2 regions of the Streptomyces sp. KR80 genome follow, and region 1 is predicted to be linked to the other one. Evidence: riboswitches for the same ligand, from Rfam matches in the RefSeq annotation. Region 1 holds a riboswitch; the other holds the start of a gene.
What was found. Region 1 has a riboswitch for S-adenosylmethionine ahead of thrC (threonine synthase). Riboswitches for the same ligand answer to the same signal wherever they lie in the genome.
Positions count from the first base shown of each region.

Region 2: it holds a riboswitch for S-adenosylmethionine, as region 1 does, so the genes downstream of both, ACTWQI_RS25680 (aminotransferase class V-fold PLP-dependent enzyme) here and thrC (threonine synthase) in region 1, are expected to answer to the same signal.

Region 1 is NZ_JBQQCD010000015.1:109,635-117,335, forward strand. It holds gene ACTWQI_RS21105 (SIS domain-containing protein) at 1-368, opposite strand, end outside; gene ACTWQI_RS21110 (extracellular solute-binding protein) at 621-1,877, shown strand; gene ACTWQI_RS21115 (DUF3263 domain-containing protein) at 1,979-2,221, shown strand; gene otsB (trehalose-phosphatase) at 2,249-3,106, shown strand; gene ACTWQI_RS21125 (alpha,alpha-trehalose-phosphate synthase (UDP-forming)) at 3,122-4,678, opposite strand; gene ACTWQI_RS21130 (glucosyl-3-phosphoglycerate synthase) at 4,772-5,761, opposite strand; SAM riboswitch class I at 5,959-6,099, shown strand; gene thrC (threonine synthase) at 6,117-7,403, shown strand; gene ACTWQI_RS21140 (ubiquitin-like small modifier protein 1) at 7,471-7,701, shown strand, end outside.
Region 2 is NZ_JBQQCD010000023.1:26,027-33,727, forward strand. It holds gene ACTWQI_RS25680 (aminotransferase class V-fold PLP-dependent enzyme) at 1-1,275, opposite strand, end outside; SAM riboswitch class IV at 1,492-1,608, opposite strand; gene trpD (anthranilate phosphoribosyltransferase) at 1,706-2,761, opposite strand; gene qcrB (cytochrome bc1 complex cytochrome b subunit) at 2,992-4,614, opposite strand; gene qcrA (cytochrome bc1 complex Rieske iron-sulfur subunit) at 4,611-5,672, opposite strand; gene qcrC (cytochrome bc1 complex diheme cytochrome c subunit) at 5,669-6,478, opposite strand; gene ctaE (aa3-type cytochrome oxidase subunit III) at 6,543-7,163, opposite strand; gene ACTWQI_RS25710 (hypothetical protein) at 7,298-7,699, shown strand.

The DNA.
Region 1 (7,701 bases):
GGGGTCGTCGGGTCGGCGGTGAGCGCGGTTGTGGCGGTCCGGCCGCGTACGGCGGACATCAGGTTCAGGATCTCCGTCGTGGTGCCCGAACGGGTGATCGCGACGACCCGGTCGTACGAGCGGTCGAGGGGGAACTCGGACGCGGCGAAGGCGTCCGTCTCCCCCAGCCCCGCCGCCTCCCGCAGCGCCGCGTAGGCCTGTGCCATGAACCACGATGTGCCGCACCCGGTGAGGGCGACCCGCTCGCCCGGCTCCGGCAGCCCTGCCACCGAGGCCCCCGCCTCCGCCGCCCGCCGCCAACAGCCTGGCTGGGTGGCGATCTCGGCTGCGGTACGGGACGCGGTACGGGACTCCTCGGCTGAGGACATGCTCGCTGCTCCTTCGGTGCGATCGGCGAACGGCGACGGCGACAGGTGACGGTGACCGTTCGTCCGTGGATAGCAGCCCTGACCTGGGCGAGGGAAGGGCGCCCCGCAACAGGAAGCGCCTTTGGTCTGGACCTGGTGCGGGTTTTGGGGGAAGACTCGCACCCTGTGACCGGGCGGGGGAGCCCGGTCACGAGAAGCGGCACTCATCACAGAGGGGGTATAGCGGTGGTGCGGCTATTCAAGAAGGTCTTAGTGACAGCAGCCACGACGGCGCTTGCGCTCACGCTCACCGGATGCGGAAGCGACTCCATCGCCTCGGGGAACGTGAGAATCACGCTGGTCGCGGCCGACTACGGCGATGATCCGGGCGACTCTTCCAAGCGGTACTGGAACGCGCTGGCCCGGGAGTTCGAGGCCCAGAACCCCGGCATCGAGGTCGACGTCACCATCCACAGCTGGAACGTTGTCGACCGCAAGGTCCACGAGATGGTCGAGAGCGGCAACGCTCCGGACATGGCCCAGATCGGCGCCTACGCCCAATACGCCGAGGACGACAAGCTCTACCGAGCGGATCAGCTGCTCTCCATCCCCACCCAGGCCGACTTCGTGGGGGGCCTCGCACGGGCCGGCGAGGTCCACCGCGTGCAGTACGGGCTCCCGTTCGTCTCGAGCACCCGGGTCCTGGTCTACAACAAGATGCTGTTCGCCAAGGCGGGCATCACCGAGCCGCCCACGACTTGGGAAGAGCTCCAGGAGAAGGCCGAAGCGCTGAAGCAGGCCGGTGTGCCGGTGCCGTACGGGCTGCCGTTCGGGCCGGAGGAGCCGCAGGCCGAGACACTCAACTGGACGCTCAGCGGCGGTGGCGGCCTCCTCGACCACGTCGACAGCTACGCATTCGACTCGAACGAGAACATCAAGACCTTCGAGTGGCTGCGCGACGAGCTGGTCGGCAAGGGCCTGACGAACCCCCAGCCCGGCAAGACCAACCGCGAGCAGCTCAACGCGGCCTTCGGCCGCGGCGAGGTCGGCATGATCAACAGCCATCCGGCGCTCATGCAGCAGATCAACGCGCGGGGCGTGAAGTACGGCACGGCGCCGCTGCCCGGCAAGGAAGGGGAGTCCAAGTCGAGCGCGGGCGTCGCCGACTGGATGATGGCCTTCAAGCAGAACGGCCACCGCGAGCAGGTCGGCAAGTTTCTCAACTTCGTCTTCCAGCAGAACAACGTGCTGAGGTTCTGTCACCAGTACGATCTGCTGCCGACCACCACGTCCGCCTCCGAGGCGATGCGCGCCGACAAGAGGTACACACACCTGTGGGAGTTCCTCGACCAGCTGCCGACCGCCCAGTTCTACCCGCAGAACAAGCTGTCCTGGGGCCCCGTGGTCGCCCAGCTCAAGACAACGATCGGCACGGCGGTGGAGGACGGCGGAGACCCGGAAGGCGTGCTGTCCGCGCTGCAGCGCGAGGCCCAGGCGGAGCAGACCGCGCACCGGAACGAGGAGCACTAGGTCCTGTCCGGTCGATCAGGCCGGATCAGGGCGCGGCACCAGACGCCGCGAGCCCGGCATGATCGACCGGACAGGGCCTGGCGGGCCGTTAAGGTGAACGGATGACGGAAGGGGAGGGCGGCGGTCTGTCCGACCGCGATCGGGCGGTGCTCGGTCTGGAGCGCCGCAGCTGGCCGGGGCCCGGAGCCAAGGAGCGGGCCATAAGAGAGCGGCTCGGCATCTCCCCGACCCGCTACTACCAGCTGCTGAACGCGCTGATCGACGATCCACGGGCGCTCGCCCTCGACCCGGTGACGGTGAACCGCCTCCGACGGGTCCGTGAGAGGCGTCGCGGCAGTCGCTGACGCGGTGGTGGACGGTAGGGTCGCCGCATGGGTATCCCGGACCCTCTGCCGATGCCGGTCACCCCCGTCGGCCGCGACGGTCTCGCCGCGCTGCTGGAGCGGCCCGAACAGGCCGTCGTGGCGCTCGACTTCGACGGCACGCTCGCACCGATCGTGCCGGACCCGGACCGGGCGCGCGCCCACCCCGGCGCCGTACCCGCCCTGACCCGACTGGCGCCTCTCGTCGGCTCGGTCGCGGTGATCACCGGCCGCCCGGCAGAGGTCGCCGTACGGTACGGGGGATTCACCGGAGTTCCCGGCCTCGGGCATCTGGTGGTGCTGGGCCATTACGGCGCGGAGCGCTGGGACGCGGCGACCGGCACCGTGCGCGCCCCGGCCCCGCATCCCGGGGTCGCCGCCGCCCAGGCCGAGCTGCCCCGCGTCCTCGACCGCGAGGGCGCCTGGCGCGGCACCTACGTCGAGGACAAGGGCCGGGCCATCGCCGTCCACACCCGCCGGGCCGAGAACCCGCAGGGCGCGTTCGAACAGCTGTCGGCACCGCTGCACGAGCTGGCCGCACGGCACGGGCTGATCGTCGAGCCGGGGCGCCTGGTGCTGGAACTGCGCCCGCCGGGCGTCGACAAAGGCGTCGCGCTCACGGAATTCCTGCGCGAGTCGGGCGCGCGCTGCGTGCTCTACGCCGGGGACGACCTCGGTGACCTGGCCGCCTTCGGGGCCGTGGCGGAGCTCAGATCCCACGGCACCCCGGGCGTCCTGGTGTGCAGCGGCAGCGCGGAGGTCACCGAACTCGCCGACCGGGCGGACATCGTGGTCGACGGCCCGTCCGGCGTCGTCGAGTTGCTCAGTGCGCTGGCCGAAGCGCTGTCCCAGCCACCACTGTCGTAGCCAGCACCAGAACGGCTAACCCGCCCTGAGGGCGCCCAACTGGTCCAGGAACCACCGCTGCGGCGGAAGGGCCGTCGCCGCGGCTGCCAGCCGCTTGGTGCGTTCCGCACGCTCCCCCGCCGGCATCGACAGCGCCTCGTGCAGCGCCTGTGCCGTGCCCATCACGTCGTACGGGTTGACCACGAGGGCCTCCTCGCCGAGCTCCTCGTACGCGCCCGCCTCCCGCGACAGCACGAGCGCGCAGCCCTCGTCCGACACCACGGGGACCTCCTTGGCGACCAGGTTCATTCCGTCGCGGATCGGGTTGACCAGCGCCACGTCCGCGAGCCGGTAGGCGGCCAGCGAACGCGCGAAGTCGTCCCGCACATGGAGGATCACCGGCCGCCAGGCATCGGTGCCGAAGGTGGAGTTGATCTCGTCGGTGACCCGCTGCACCTCCGCGGTGTAGTCGCGGTACACGCGCAGGTCCTGCCGTGAGGGATAGGCGAAGGCGAGGTGGACGACCCGTCCGCGCCACTCGGGCCGGTCGGTGAGCAGCTGCCGGTACGCGTACAGGCCGCGCACGATGTTCTTCGACAGCTCGGTGCGGTCCACGCGGACGATCACCAGACGGTCCCCGTCGATCTGCTCCCGCAGGGCCGCCAGCCGTTCGTCGACATCCTCGCGGTGCGCCCGCTCACGCAGGAAGTCGGCGTCGGCCCCGAGCCCGTGCACGCCGAGCCGGGTCGTCCGGCCTCCCCCAGCTACCGCCGGGGGTGCCCCCACCCCCAGACTCCGTCCGGGAGGTGCCCCCAGGGGTGCCCCCACATCGTGGACGACGGCCGCCGAGTCCGTCTCCGCGCCGAGCACGTCCGCGCAGCACGCGGCGAAGGCGTCGGCCCAGCGGTGGGTCAGGAACGCCGCCCGGTCCGCGCCCAGGATGCCGCGCAGCAGCTGGCGGGCGATGTCGTCGGGCAGCAGCCGGAAGTAGTCCGGCGGGGCCCAGGGCGTGTGGGAGAAGTGGCCGATGCGGAGGTCCGGGCGGCGCCGGCGGAGCATGCCGGGGACCAGGCACAGGTGGTAGTCCTGCACGAGGACGGCGGCGCCCTCGGCCGCCTCCTGGGCGAGCGCGTCGGCGAAGGCGGCGTTGTACGCCTCGTACGCCGCCCACTGCGCGCGGAACTCGGTGCCGAAGACCGGCTCGAGTGGGGTCTGGTACAGCATGTGGTGGACGAACCACAGCACCGAATTGGCGATCCCGTTGTAGGCGGCGGAGAAGACCTCGGGGTCGATGTCGAGCATCCGCACGGCACGGCCGCCGGTGTCGGCCGGATTGAGCACGCCGGCCGTGCGGCGTACGGCCTCGCGGTCGCCGTCGCCCAGGGCCGCGCACACCCAGAGCGCACCCTCCTCGGGCCCGATCGCGCTCAGCCCGGAGACCAGCCCGCCGCCGCCGCGCTTGGCGATGAGCGCGGGAGCCCTCCTGCCGGGGCCGCCGCCTGGCCCTGGAAGACCGTCCTCGGGCAGGGCGTACGAGACCGGACCGCGGTTGGACGCGACGAGTACCCGGGCAGCCTGCTGCTCTGCGACCATGCCGCGAGCCTAGCCCGCTGGGGATCCGCGCAAACGTACGGCTGCGTCGTCGCGGCGCGCGCCGGCGTGCGGTCGGCGCACGGCGCCGGGCGGTCAGGCCACCCGGCCGCTGTGCGTTGCACGGCGGGTCCGGTACTCGGGAATCGTGATCATCGGGGGGCGTTCGTCCGCCGCCACCTCGTGCACCGAGGGGGTGAAACCGTCGTCGGTCCGGGCGAACTGGGTCAGCACCGGCCGTACGAGATGGCCGCGCGCCAGCCGGGCCTGTGCGGTGCGGTAGATCGTCGCGGCCATCCGGCCCAGTGCCTGTCCGCTCTGATGGCGGTGGCGTCGTATACCGACGTCCACCTGGGCCAGGGCGTCGAGCCCGACGAGATCCAGCGCATCGATGAGCATGCCCAGCTCGACCCCGTAACCGACGGGGAACGGCAGCTGCTCCAGCAGCGAGCGCCGGGCCGCGTACTCGCCGCCCAGGGGCTGGACGAAGCCGGCCAGCTGCGGCCAGTGCAGATTGAGCAGCGGCCGGGCGACCAGTTCGGTCACCCTGCCCCCCTGCTCGCTTCCGGCGGGAGGTCCCACCTGCTCGCCGAGCGGCCGGTCGTACATGGCCTTCACCAGCTGTACCCCGGGCTCGGTGAGCAGCGGGCCGACTATCCCCGAGACGAAGCGGGCGGAGAAGTCACGCAGATCGGCGTCGACGAAGCAGACGATCTCGCCGCCGGTGACCAGCAGCGAGCGCCACAGCACCTCGCCCTTGCCGGGCAGCGCGGGCAGCCGCGGCAGCACGGTGTCCCGGTCGACCACGCGGGCTCCGGCCGCCGCGGCGACCTCGGCCGTACGGTCGGTGGAGCCGGAGTCCAGGACCACCAGCTCGTCGACGAGCGGGACCGACTCGGTCATCAGCTCGCGTCGGATCGTCTCGACGATCGCCCCGACCGTGGCCTGCTCGTTCAGGGCGGGGAGCACGACGCTGACCGTGCCGTCGCGACCCGCGGCGCGCTTCGCGGTGAGGAGTCGGCTCAGCGGACGGTCGCCGGCCGACCAGGAGCGGCGTTCCAGCCAGCGCTCCACTTCTTCCAGCACGTACGCTCGTCTCCCTGATGCTCGAGGATCGGTGGGCGGTTGGACGGTCCGATGGGTGCGACGGTGATCCGTCTCGCGGTTCGGACGACTATCTCAAGTGTCCGGGCCTTCGGTTACAGTCTTGAACAACGCGCGAGTCCACTTGATGTCGGGGTGACCGCGCGCACAAACGCCCGGGCGCCGTCCCGGTGCCATACCGCTCATCCAGAGGGGCAGAGGGAACGGCCCGTTGAAGCCCCGGCAACCCTCCAGTCGGCCCGTGTTTCGGCGCGAGGCTCCCGGCTAGGGAAGGTGCCAATTCCGTCTCGTGGCGAAGTCCGTCGCGAGGAAGATGAGGAGAAAGGGCCTCGCCTCCATGGCTGTGCAAACCGTCGCAAGCAGCACCGGAACCGTCTCTCTCGGACCTGCCGCCGCGCTGTCCTGTCGCGAGTGCGGCGAGCGCTTCGGGCTCGGCCCGATCTTCGCCTGCGAGGTGTGTTTCGGGCCGCTCGAGGTGGCGTACGAGCTGCCGAGCGGCGATCCCGGCGACCTGCGGAAGCGGATCGAGGCCGGTCCCAACAGCATCTGGCGCTATGCGCCGCTGCTGCCCGTCCCCGCGGACGTCGCCGACAAACCGAACCTGAACCCCGGCTTCACCAAGCTGGTCAAGGCCGACAACCTCGCCCGCGAACTGGGCGTCACCGGCGGTCTGCACGTCAAGGACGACTCCGGGAACCCGACGCACTCCTTCAAGGACCGGGTCGTCGCGATCGCCGTCGAGGCGGCGCGGGCCTTCGGGTTCACCACCCTGTCCTGCTCTTCGACGGGCAACCTCGCGGGCGCGGTCGGCGCCGCGGCCGCCCGCGCGGGCTTCCGGTCCTGTGTGTTCATCCCGCATGACCTGGAGGCGGGCAAGGTCGTCATGGCGGCCGTATACGGCGGCGACCTGGTCGGTATCGAGGGCACGTACGACGACGTGAACCGCTTCTGCTCCGAGCTGATCGGCGATCCGCTCGGCTCGGGCTGGGGCTTCGTCAACGTCAACCTGCGTCCGTACTACGGCGAGGGGTCGAAGACCCTGGCGTACGAGATCGCCGAGCAGCTCGGCTGGCGCCTCCCGGACAACCTCGTCGTCCCGATCGCCTCCGGCTCCCAGCTCACGAAGATCGACAAGGGGCTGAAGGAGCTGATCCAGCTCGGTCTGGTCGAGGACAAGCCGTACAAGATCTTCGGAGCCCAGGCCGAAGGCTGCTCGCCGGTGTCGCGGGCCTTCAAGGACGGCCACGACGTCGTACGGCCGGTGAAGCCGGACACGATCGCCAAGTCGCTGGCGATCGGCAACCCGGCCGACGGGCCGTACGTGCTGGACATCTGCCGCCGTACGGGTGGTGCCGTGGAGGACGTGACCGACGAGCAGATCGTCGACGCCATCAAGCTGCTGGCCCGCACCGAGGGCATCTTCGCGGAGACCGCGGGTGGCGTGACGGTGGGAGTGCTGCGCAAGCTGGTGGAGACGGGTCAGCTCGACCCGGCCGGCGAGACCGTGGTGCTGAACACCGGCGACGGCCTCAAGACGCTTGACGCGGTGGCCCCGACCACCGGCCCCACGGCGACGATCCGCCCGAGCCTGGACGCGTTCCGCGCGGCCGGCCTAGCCGACTGAGGTTTGCCCGCACCCGACCAACCGACCTCAACCACCGACCCCCCTCTCCCACCGAAGGTGAACCCGCATGAGCGTCAACGTCCGTATCCCGACCATCCTGCGCACCTACACCGGTGGCCAGGCCGAGGTGACCGCCGAGGGGGCGACCCTCGCGGAGGTCATCGAGTCACTGGAGAAGAACCACCCGGGGATCGCCGCGCGCGTTCTGGACGACACGGGCAAGCTCCGCCGCTTCGTGAACGTCTACGTCAATGACGACGACGTGCGCTTCGAGGACGGCCTGCAGACGGCGACACCG
Region 2 (7,701 bases), on a different contig from region 1:
CGGCGCGCCGCACTCACCCGGCTCGTCCGGCCGGCCGCCGAGCAGGGCCCTTACGAGCGGGTGCGCGCAGAACAGCCCGTCTCGTACGCCGATCCCGTACTCGGCGGAGAGCGCCGCCGCGAAGTGCGAGCTGTTCCAGCCCTCCACCACGAAGGAGATGACTCCGACCCGGGGCGCATCGTCGCCGAACTGGGAGAGCACCTTCACCGCGGGCACCTCGGCCAGTCCCTCGCGGACCCGGTTGACGAGCCGCTGCTCCCGCTCGACCAGGCCGTCGAAGCCTGCCGCGGTGAGCGCCCTGCAGGCCGATGCGATGGCGTGGACGCCGATGACGTTGGGCGAACCGGCCTCGTGCCGGGCCGCGGTGGTGTGCCACTCGACGTCCACGCCGCCGTCGACCCGTCGGGAGACCTGCCGGCTGGCGCCGCCGCCGTAGAGGTAGGGGTCCGCGTCTCGCAGCCAGTCGGCGCGGCCCGCGAGAACACCGGAGCCGAAGGGCGCGTACAGCTTGTGCCCGGAGAAGGCGACCCAGTCGACGTCCAACTCCGCGATGTCCACCGGGTGGTGCGGGGCGAGCTGGGCGGCGTCGAGCACGATGCGGGCACCGTGCGCATGGGCGACGGCTGCCAACTCCCGTACCGGCCACAGCTCGCCGGTGACGTTGGACGCGCCGGTCACGCACACCAGCGCCGGACCGTACGACTCCGCCATCTCCGGCCTGCGTGCCTCCGGCTCGGCCAGGGCGCGCTCCAGCGTCTCGACGGCCTGCTGTGGAGTGCGCGGGGCTTCGAGGTACGTGACCTGGACGTCGTCCCGGTGCCGCCAGGGCAGCAGGGCGGCGTGGTGCTCGGTCTCGAACACGAAGACCCTGGTGGCCGTGGGAAGGGCGGAGGCCAGGAGGTTGAGGGAGTCGGTGGTGGAGCGGGTGAAGACGACCTGGTCGTCCTCCCGGCAGCCGAGGAACGCGGCGACCGTCGCCCGGCTGTTCTCGAAGAGATCGGTGGACAGCTGGGAGAGGTACCCGGCGCCACGGTGGACGCTGCCGTAGTAGGGGGCGTACGCGGCCACGTCGTCCCAGACCCGCTGCAGGGCGGGCGCACTCGCCGCGTAGTCGAGGGCCGCGTAGGTCACCTCGCCACCCGTGACGAGCGGGACGAGGACGTCCCGGCCGAGTACGGGCAGCGGCGTGCCTGCGGAGGGCGCCGCACAGTCGGACTCGGTGGCGCGGGGCTGAACGGTGGAGGTGGTGGCAAGGGCGGCAGGGCGCACGGACATGGCGAAATCTCCCCAGGGAAAGGCGGAATGGCTTCAAGGACGCACGCGCCCGAAAAAGAGACGTCGGGCGGGCGGGAAGTGCCTCGACGCACGGTCGTCGCCGCTTCGAAGAGCAGCCGACGCCGCCGCACGGAGGCGGTCGAGAACGGGCCGTAGGCCCTAGCGCATTCGCTGATTCACGGAAGAGCTCCCTCGAGGACCAGGATCCCGGCGAGGGATCCGCGCTTGCCGCAGACCTCGCTGCCTACGGCCTGGTCATCACCCGGGGCACCCCGCCACGGACGGAGGGTTGCCGGACAGCGGGCCGGGGCCGATTCGCTGTCACTCGTGACCTGTCCAGCATCATGCCACATGATCAATGACGCGCAAGGCGCTGTCCGCCCGCTGGACTGCGCCGTGCGTCACATCACTTGGGACATCGGTGCCGGCATCAGCCGTTGCTGGCTCCAATCCAGCGCTCCAGCGTCCGCCGCGCCGCTCCCGAGTCGATCGACTCGGCGGCCTTCGCCATACCGGCCGCGATCTGCTCGGCGAGCGGCGCGTCCGTCGGGTTCAGGGCCACCAGGGCGGCCGCCGAGTTGAGCAGCACGGCGTCCCGTACGGCCCCGGTTTCGCCGCCCAGTAGCCGCCGTGCGACATCCGCGTTGTACGAGGCGTCGGCGCCGCGCAGCGCCTGGACCGGCACCAGCTCGAGGCCCACGTCCCGCGGGTCGAAGGTCTCCTGCCGGACGGTCCCGTCCCGTACCACCCACACCTGGGAGGTCGAGGTCGTGGTGAGCTCGTCCAGGCCGTCGTCGCCGCGGAAGACCAATGCGGACGAGCCGCGTTCGGCCAGCACGCCCGCCATGATGGGCGCCATCCGGGCGTCGGCGACCCCGGTGGCCTGGGCGCGCACTCGCGCCGGATTGGTCAGCGGCCCGAGGAAGTTGAACGTGGTGGCGATGCCCAGTTCGCGGCGGGCGGGCGCGACGTGGCGCAGCGCGGGATGGAACTTCACCGCGAAGCAGAAGGTGATGCCGGCTTCCGCGGCGACCTCGACGACCCGCTGCGGTGACAGGTCCAGGTTGACGCCCAGCTTCTCCAGCACGTCGGAGGCGCCGCTCGCCGACGAGGCGGCGCGGTTGCCGTGCTTGACGACCTTCGCGCCCGACCCGGCCACCACGATGGCCGACATCGTCGAGATGTTCACCGTCTTGGCCCGGTCGCCGCCCGTGCCGACGATGTCCACGCTCTGGCCCGGCACCTCGATCAGGTTCGCATGGGCGTACATGGTGCGGACGAGGCCGGAGACCTCCTCCACGGTCTCGCCCTTCGCGCGGAGCGCGACGGCGAAACCGGCGATCTGCGCGTCCGTCGCCTCGCCGCTCATGATGCGGTCCATGGCCCAGGCGGTGTCCTCGGCGCTCAGGTTCTCGCCTGCCAGCAGTGAGCTGAGGACATCCGGCCAGGTGAGGGCGTCCCCACCTGCTGGGGTCACAACGTCCATGGTGTCCGCTCCCGGATCCGTGGGTGGGCAGGGACGAGCCGTCACCTGCGGCTCTGCGTGTCCCAGCCTATCGGCGTGCCGCCACCGCACGGGGGCCGTGCCCGGACTCTGGACGGCCCGGGAGTCCGTCGGCTCCCGGCGGTCCGGGCGCCGGACAAGGCCGAGGGCCCCGGACCGCTCCCGAGCGGGGCGGTCCGGGGCCCTGGTGTGGCTAGGGCCTGTCCGGCCGATCAGTGGTGGCCGTGGCCGCTGGTGATCTCCCGGTGCTCCTCGGCCGTCGGCTTGGCAATCTGGTTGCCCTCGCCGTAGTAGCCGCGGGACAGCAGCGCCTTCACCTTCTCCGAGCGCTTGATCTTGCGCCGCACGCCGTTCTCATCGACCTCTGGCGGGAGCTCGACCGGCGTGTACTGGTGGTGCTGGGTGAGCGTGTGCAGCTGCTCCTGCGAGAGGGGCTCGTGCACCTCGACGAACTCACCGTGCGGCAGCCGCTTGATGATGCCGGTCTCGCGACCGTGCAGCACCTTGTCGCGGTCGCGCCGCTGCAGCCCCAGGCAGATCCGCTTGGTCGTGATGAAGACCAGCACCGGCAGCACGAAGAAGCCGATCCGGCCGAACCAGGTGATCGCGTTGATCGACAGGCTGAAGTGGGTCGCCCAGATGTCGTTCCCACCACCGACGAGCAGGATGAAGTAGATGCTGAGCCAGGCCGCGCCGAAGGCCGTACGGGTCGGGGCGTTGCGCGGGCGGTCCAGGATGTGGTGCTCGCGCTTGTCCCCGGTGATCCAGGACTCGATGAACGGGTAGGCCGCGATGGCGACCAGCACCAGGGGGAAGATCATCAGCGGGATGAACACACCCAGGGCGAGCGTGTGCCCCGCGAAGTTGATCTCCCAGCCCGGCATCAGCCGGATCAGGCCCTCGGAGAAGCCCATGTACCAGTCGGGCTGCGCGCCGGTGGAGACCTGGTCCGGCCGGTACGGGCCGAGCGCCCAGATCGGGTTGATGCTGGCGGTACCGGCGATCACTGCGGTCAGGCCGAAGACCAGGAAGAAGAAGCCTCCCGCCTTGGCCGTGTAGACCGGCAGCAGCGGCATGCCGACCACGTTGTTGTTCGTCTTGCCGGGGCCGGGGAACTGGGTGTGCTTGTGGAAGAAGACCAGGATCAGGTGGGCCACCAGCAGGCCCATCATCAGACCTGGCAACAGCAGGACGTGGACCGAGAAGAACCGCGGCACGAAGTCCGAACCCGGGAACTCCCCGCCGAACATGAAGAACGACAGGTAGGTGCCGACGATCGGCATCGACAGGACCGCGCCCTCCATGAACCGGACACCGGTGCCGGAGAGCAGGTCGTCCGGCAGCGAGTAGCCGGTGAAACCGGTGAACATGCCGAGCACCAGCAGCAGGAAGCCGAACAGCCAGTTGATCTCGCGCGGCTTGCGGAACGCCCCGGTGAAGAACACCCGCATCATGTGCACGAACATCGCCGCGATGAAGATCAGCGCGCCCCAGTGGTGGATCTGCCGGATCAGCAGACCGCCGCGGACGTCGAAGCTGATGTCCAGGGTCGAGGCGTAGGCCTCGGACATCAGGACGCCCTGCATCGGGACGTAACTGCCGTGGTACTCCACCTCGTTCATGCTCGGGTGGAAGAACAGCGTCAGATAGACACCCGTGAGGATGACGATGATGAAGCTGTAGAGCGCGACCTCACCCAGCATGAAGGACCAGTGGTCCGGGAAGATCTTGCGCATGTTGGCCTTGGCCAGGCCGTAGATGCCCAGCCGGCCGTCCGCCCAGTCGGCGAGCCGCTCGCCACGGGGTGCCTGAGGTTTGTCGCTAGAGGTACTCATCCGCGCTCCCAGAAGCTCGGGCCGACCGGCTCGTCGAAGTCGCCGAGGGCCTCGAGGTAGCCGTCCTTGTTCACCGCGATCCGCAGCTGCGGCAGCGGGTGACCGGCCGGGCCGAAGACGACCCGGGCACCGTCCGACAGGTCGAAGGTGGACTGGTGGCACGGGCAGAGCACATGGTGCGTCTGCTGCTCGTAGAGGCTCACCGGACAGCCGACGTGGGTGCAGATCTTCGAGTACGCGACGATGCCCTCGTGCGACCAGTCGAGCGTGCGCTGGTCCTTGATGTTGTCCGGTTGGATCCGGACGATCATCAGAGCCGCCTTCGCGATCTCCTTCTGGAAGTCGTGGTCGTGCTCCTCCAGGCCCTCGGGCTTGGCGAAGGCCAGCGAACCGACGACGACGTCCTCGGGACGCATCGGCTCGTTGGTGTTCTGGTTGACCAGCAACTTGCCCTGTTCCCACAGGGTGTGGCGGAGCTTGTCCTCCGGGAGCGGGCCCAGGTCGCGCAGCAGCACGACCCCCGAGAGCGGCACCATGGCGAGCGCGCCGAACAGGGTGTTGCGGATCAGCTTGCGCCGGCCGAAGGCGGACTCCTCGGCGCCCTGCCGGAAGTCGGCCATGACTCCGGCCTTCACCTCGGGCGCGGCAGAGATCGGGTGCCGTTCGTCGGCCGCCTCCACGTCCGACATCAGGGTGCGGGCCCAGTGGACCGCACCCGCGCCGATGCAGAACAGCGCCACACCGAGGGTCACACCCAGCGAGAAGTTGAGCGCGCTGACGTTGCCGATCGGAAAGATGTAGACGATCTTCTCGACCGGGATGGCGACGAACGCGGCGATGAAGGCGACAGTCGCCAGCATGGACAGCGTGAAGAGCAGGGCGACCGTGCGCTCGGAGCGCCTGGCGGCCCGCTCGTCGACGTCCTGGATGCGGTGCTCGTGGGGCGGCAGCCCCGGGTCGGCGAACGGGTCCCCTGCGGGGGCTACCGTGCCGGTCTCGGCCTGCGCACTCGGCAGGTGTTCTTCGGACACGTCTTTGTTGGATCCAGTCTCACTCATGACTTCTTGGCCTTTGCGGTCCGCGCGGCGACCCAGCAGGCGGCGGCGATCATCACGCCCAGGCCGAAGACCCAGCCGAAGAGACCCTCACTCACCGGGCCGAGCCCGCCCAGCTCGAAGCCGCCGGGGGACTCCGCCTTCTCACCGCCGACGGTCTGGAGGTACGCGATGATGTCCCGCTTGTCCTGCTCCGGCATGATGCCGTCGGGGTAGGACGGCATGTTCTGCGGGCCGGTCTGCATGGCCTCGTAGATGTGCTTCGGCGTGACGTCGTCGAGCTCGGGAGCGTACTTGCCACCGGTGAGGGCGCCGCCCTTGCCGGTGAAGTTGTGGCACTGCGCGCAGTTGGTGCGGAAGAGGTCTCCGCCCTTAGCGATGTTCGCACCCTTGGGGTCGTACTGCTCTTCGGTCGGCGCGATCGGGCCCGCGCCGAGCGAGGCGATGTACGCGGCCAGCTGGTCGATCTCGGCCTGCGTGTAGACCTTGGGCTTCTTCGGCGCCTGGGCACCGGGCTGCTGGGCCGGCATCCGGCCGGTGCCGACCTGGAAGTCCACGGCGGCGGACCCCACGCCGACCAGGATCGGACCGTCGGAGGTCCCCTGACCGCCGGTGCCGTGGCAGCTGCCGCAGCCGACGGCGTAGAGCTTCTTGCCCTCCTCAATGGCAAGGGACTGGGCGGTGTCCTCGGCCTGTGCCTTGTCCGCGGGCGCGAACGCGGCGTACAGCCCCCCGGTGACCGCCAGCGCGAGGAGTAGAACGACAAGCGCCGCCAGCGGATGGCGCCGTCGTGCGGAGAGCTTTTTCACGGATTACCCCGGTGTCAGGATCTTCTGCGTCGATGCTGCTGGATGTGGACCGTTCGGGTCCCGATTACTTGATCATGTAGATCGTGGCGAAGAGGCCGATCCAGACGACGTCGACGAAGTGCCAGTAGTAGGACACGACGATGGCCGCCGTGGCCTGTTCGTGGGTGAACCTCCTGGCCGCGTACGTCCTGCCCAGGACCAGCAGGAAGGCGATCAGACCGCCCGTCACGTGGAGCCCGTGGAAGCCGGTGGTCAGGTAGAACACCGAGCCGTACGGGTCGGAGGAGAGCGAGAGCCCCTCGTGCTTGATCAGCTCGGTGTACTCGAAGACCTGACCGCCGATGAAGATCGCGCCCATGATGAACGTGATGATGAACCACGCGCGCAGCTGCTTCACCAGACCCTTCTCGGCGGCGAACACGCCGAGCTGGCAGGTGAGGGAGGAGAGCACCAGGATCGTGGTGTTGGCCGCCGAGAACGGGAAGTTCAGGGCGTCCGCCATCTCCTTCCAGTGGTCGGGCCCGGTCACCGATCGCAGGGTGAAGTACATCGCGAAGAGCGCCGCGAAGAACATGAGCTCGGAACTCAGCCAGATGATGGTTCCGACGCTCGTGAGGTTCGGCCGGTTGACCGACGGGTGCGCATGCCCGGTATCTACTGTCGTTGCTGTCGCCACGACCGACATTATGTCGGTCGCTTATCCCGCCCTCACTCCGGGGGGTGCCGTTCGGTGTGTCCGCCCGTTCAACCCCTCCTCGCGAGGCGGTTTCGCGGAGTAGCATCCGCGCAACGGCCCTGATCCAACAATGCGGAGGAACGATGCAGCCGACCGCCACGGTGCTGGTCTACAGCGATGACGCGGGCACCCGCGAGCAGGTACGGCTGGCGACGGGGCGCCGTCCCGCCCCCGATCTCCCCGCGGTCGAGATCCGGGAGTGCGCGACACTGCCTGCCGTCCTCGAAGCGCTGGAGGCCGGCGGGGTCGACGTCTGCGTACTCGATGGCGAAGCGGTGCCCGTGGGCGGCATGGGCGTCTGCCGGCAGATCAAGGACGAGATCTTCCACTGCCCGCCGGTACTGCTGCTCATGGGGCGGCCGCAGGACGCCTGGCTGGCCACCTGGAGCCGGGCCGACGCCGCGGTGACGCACCCGATCGACCCGGTGGAGTTCGCCGAGGCCCTGGCCGGACTGCTGCGGACCCGGCTGGCCATCGAGGCCTGACA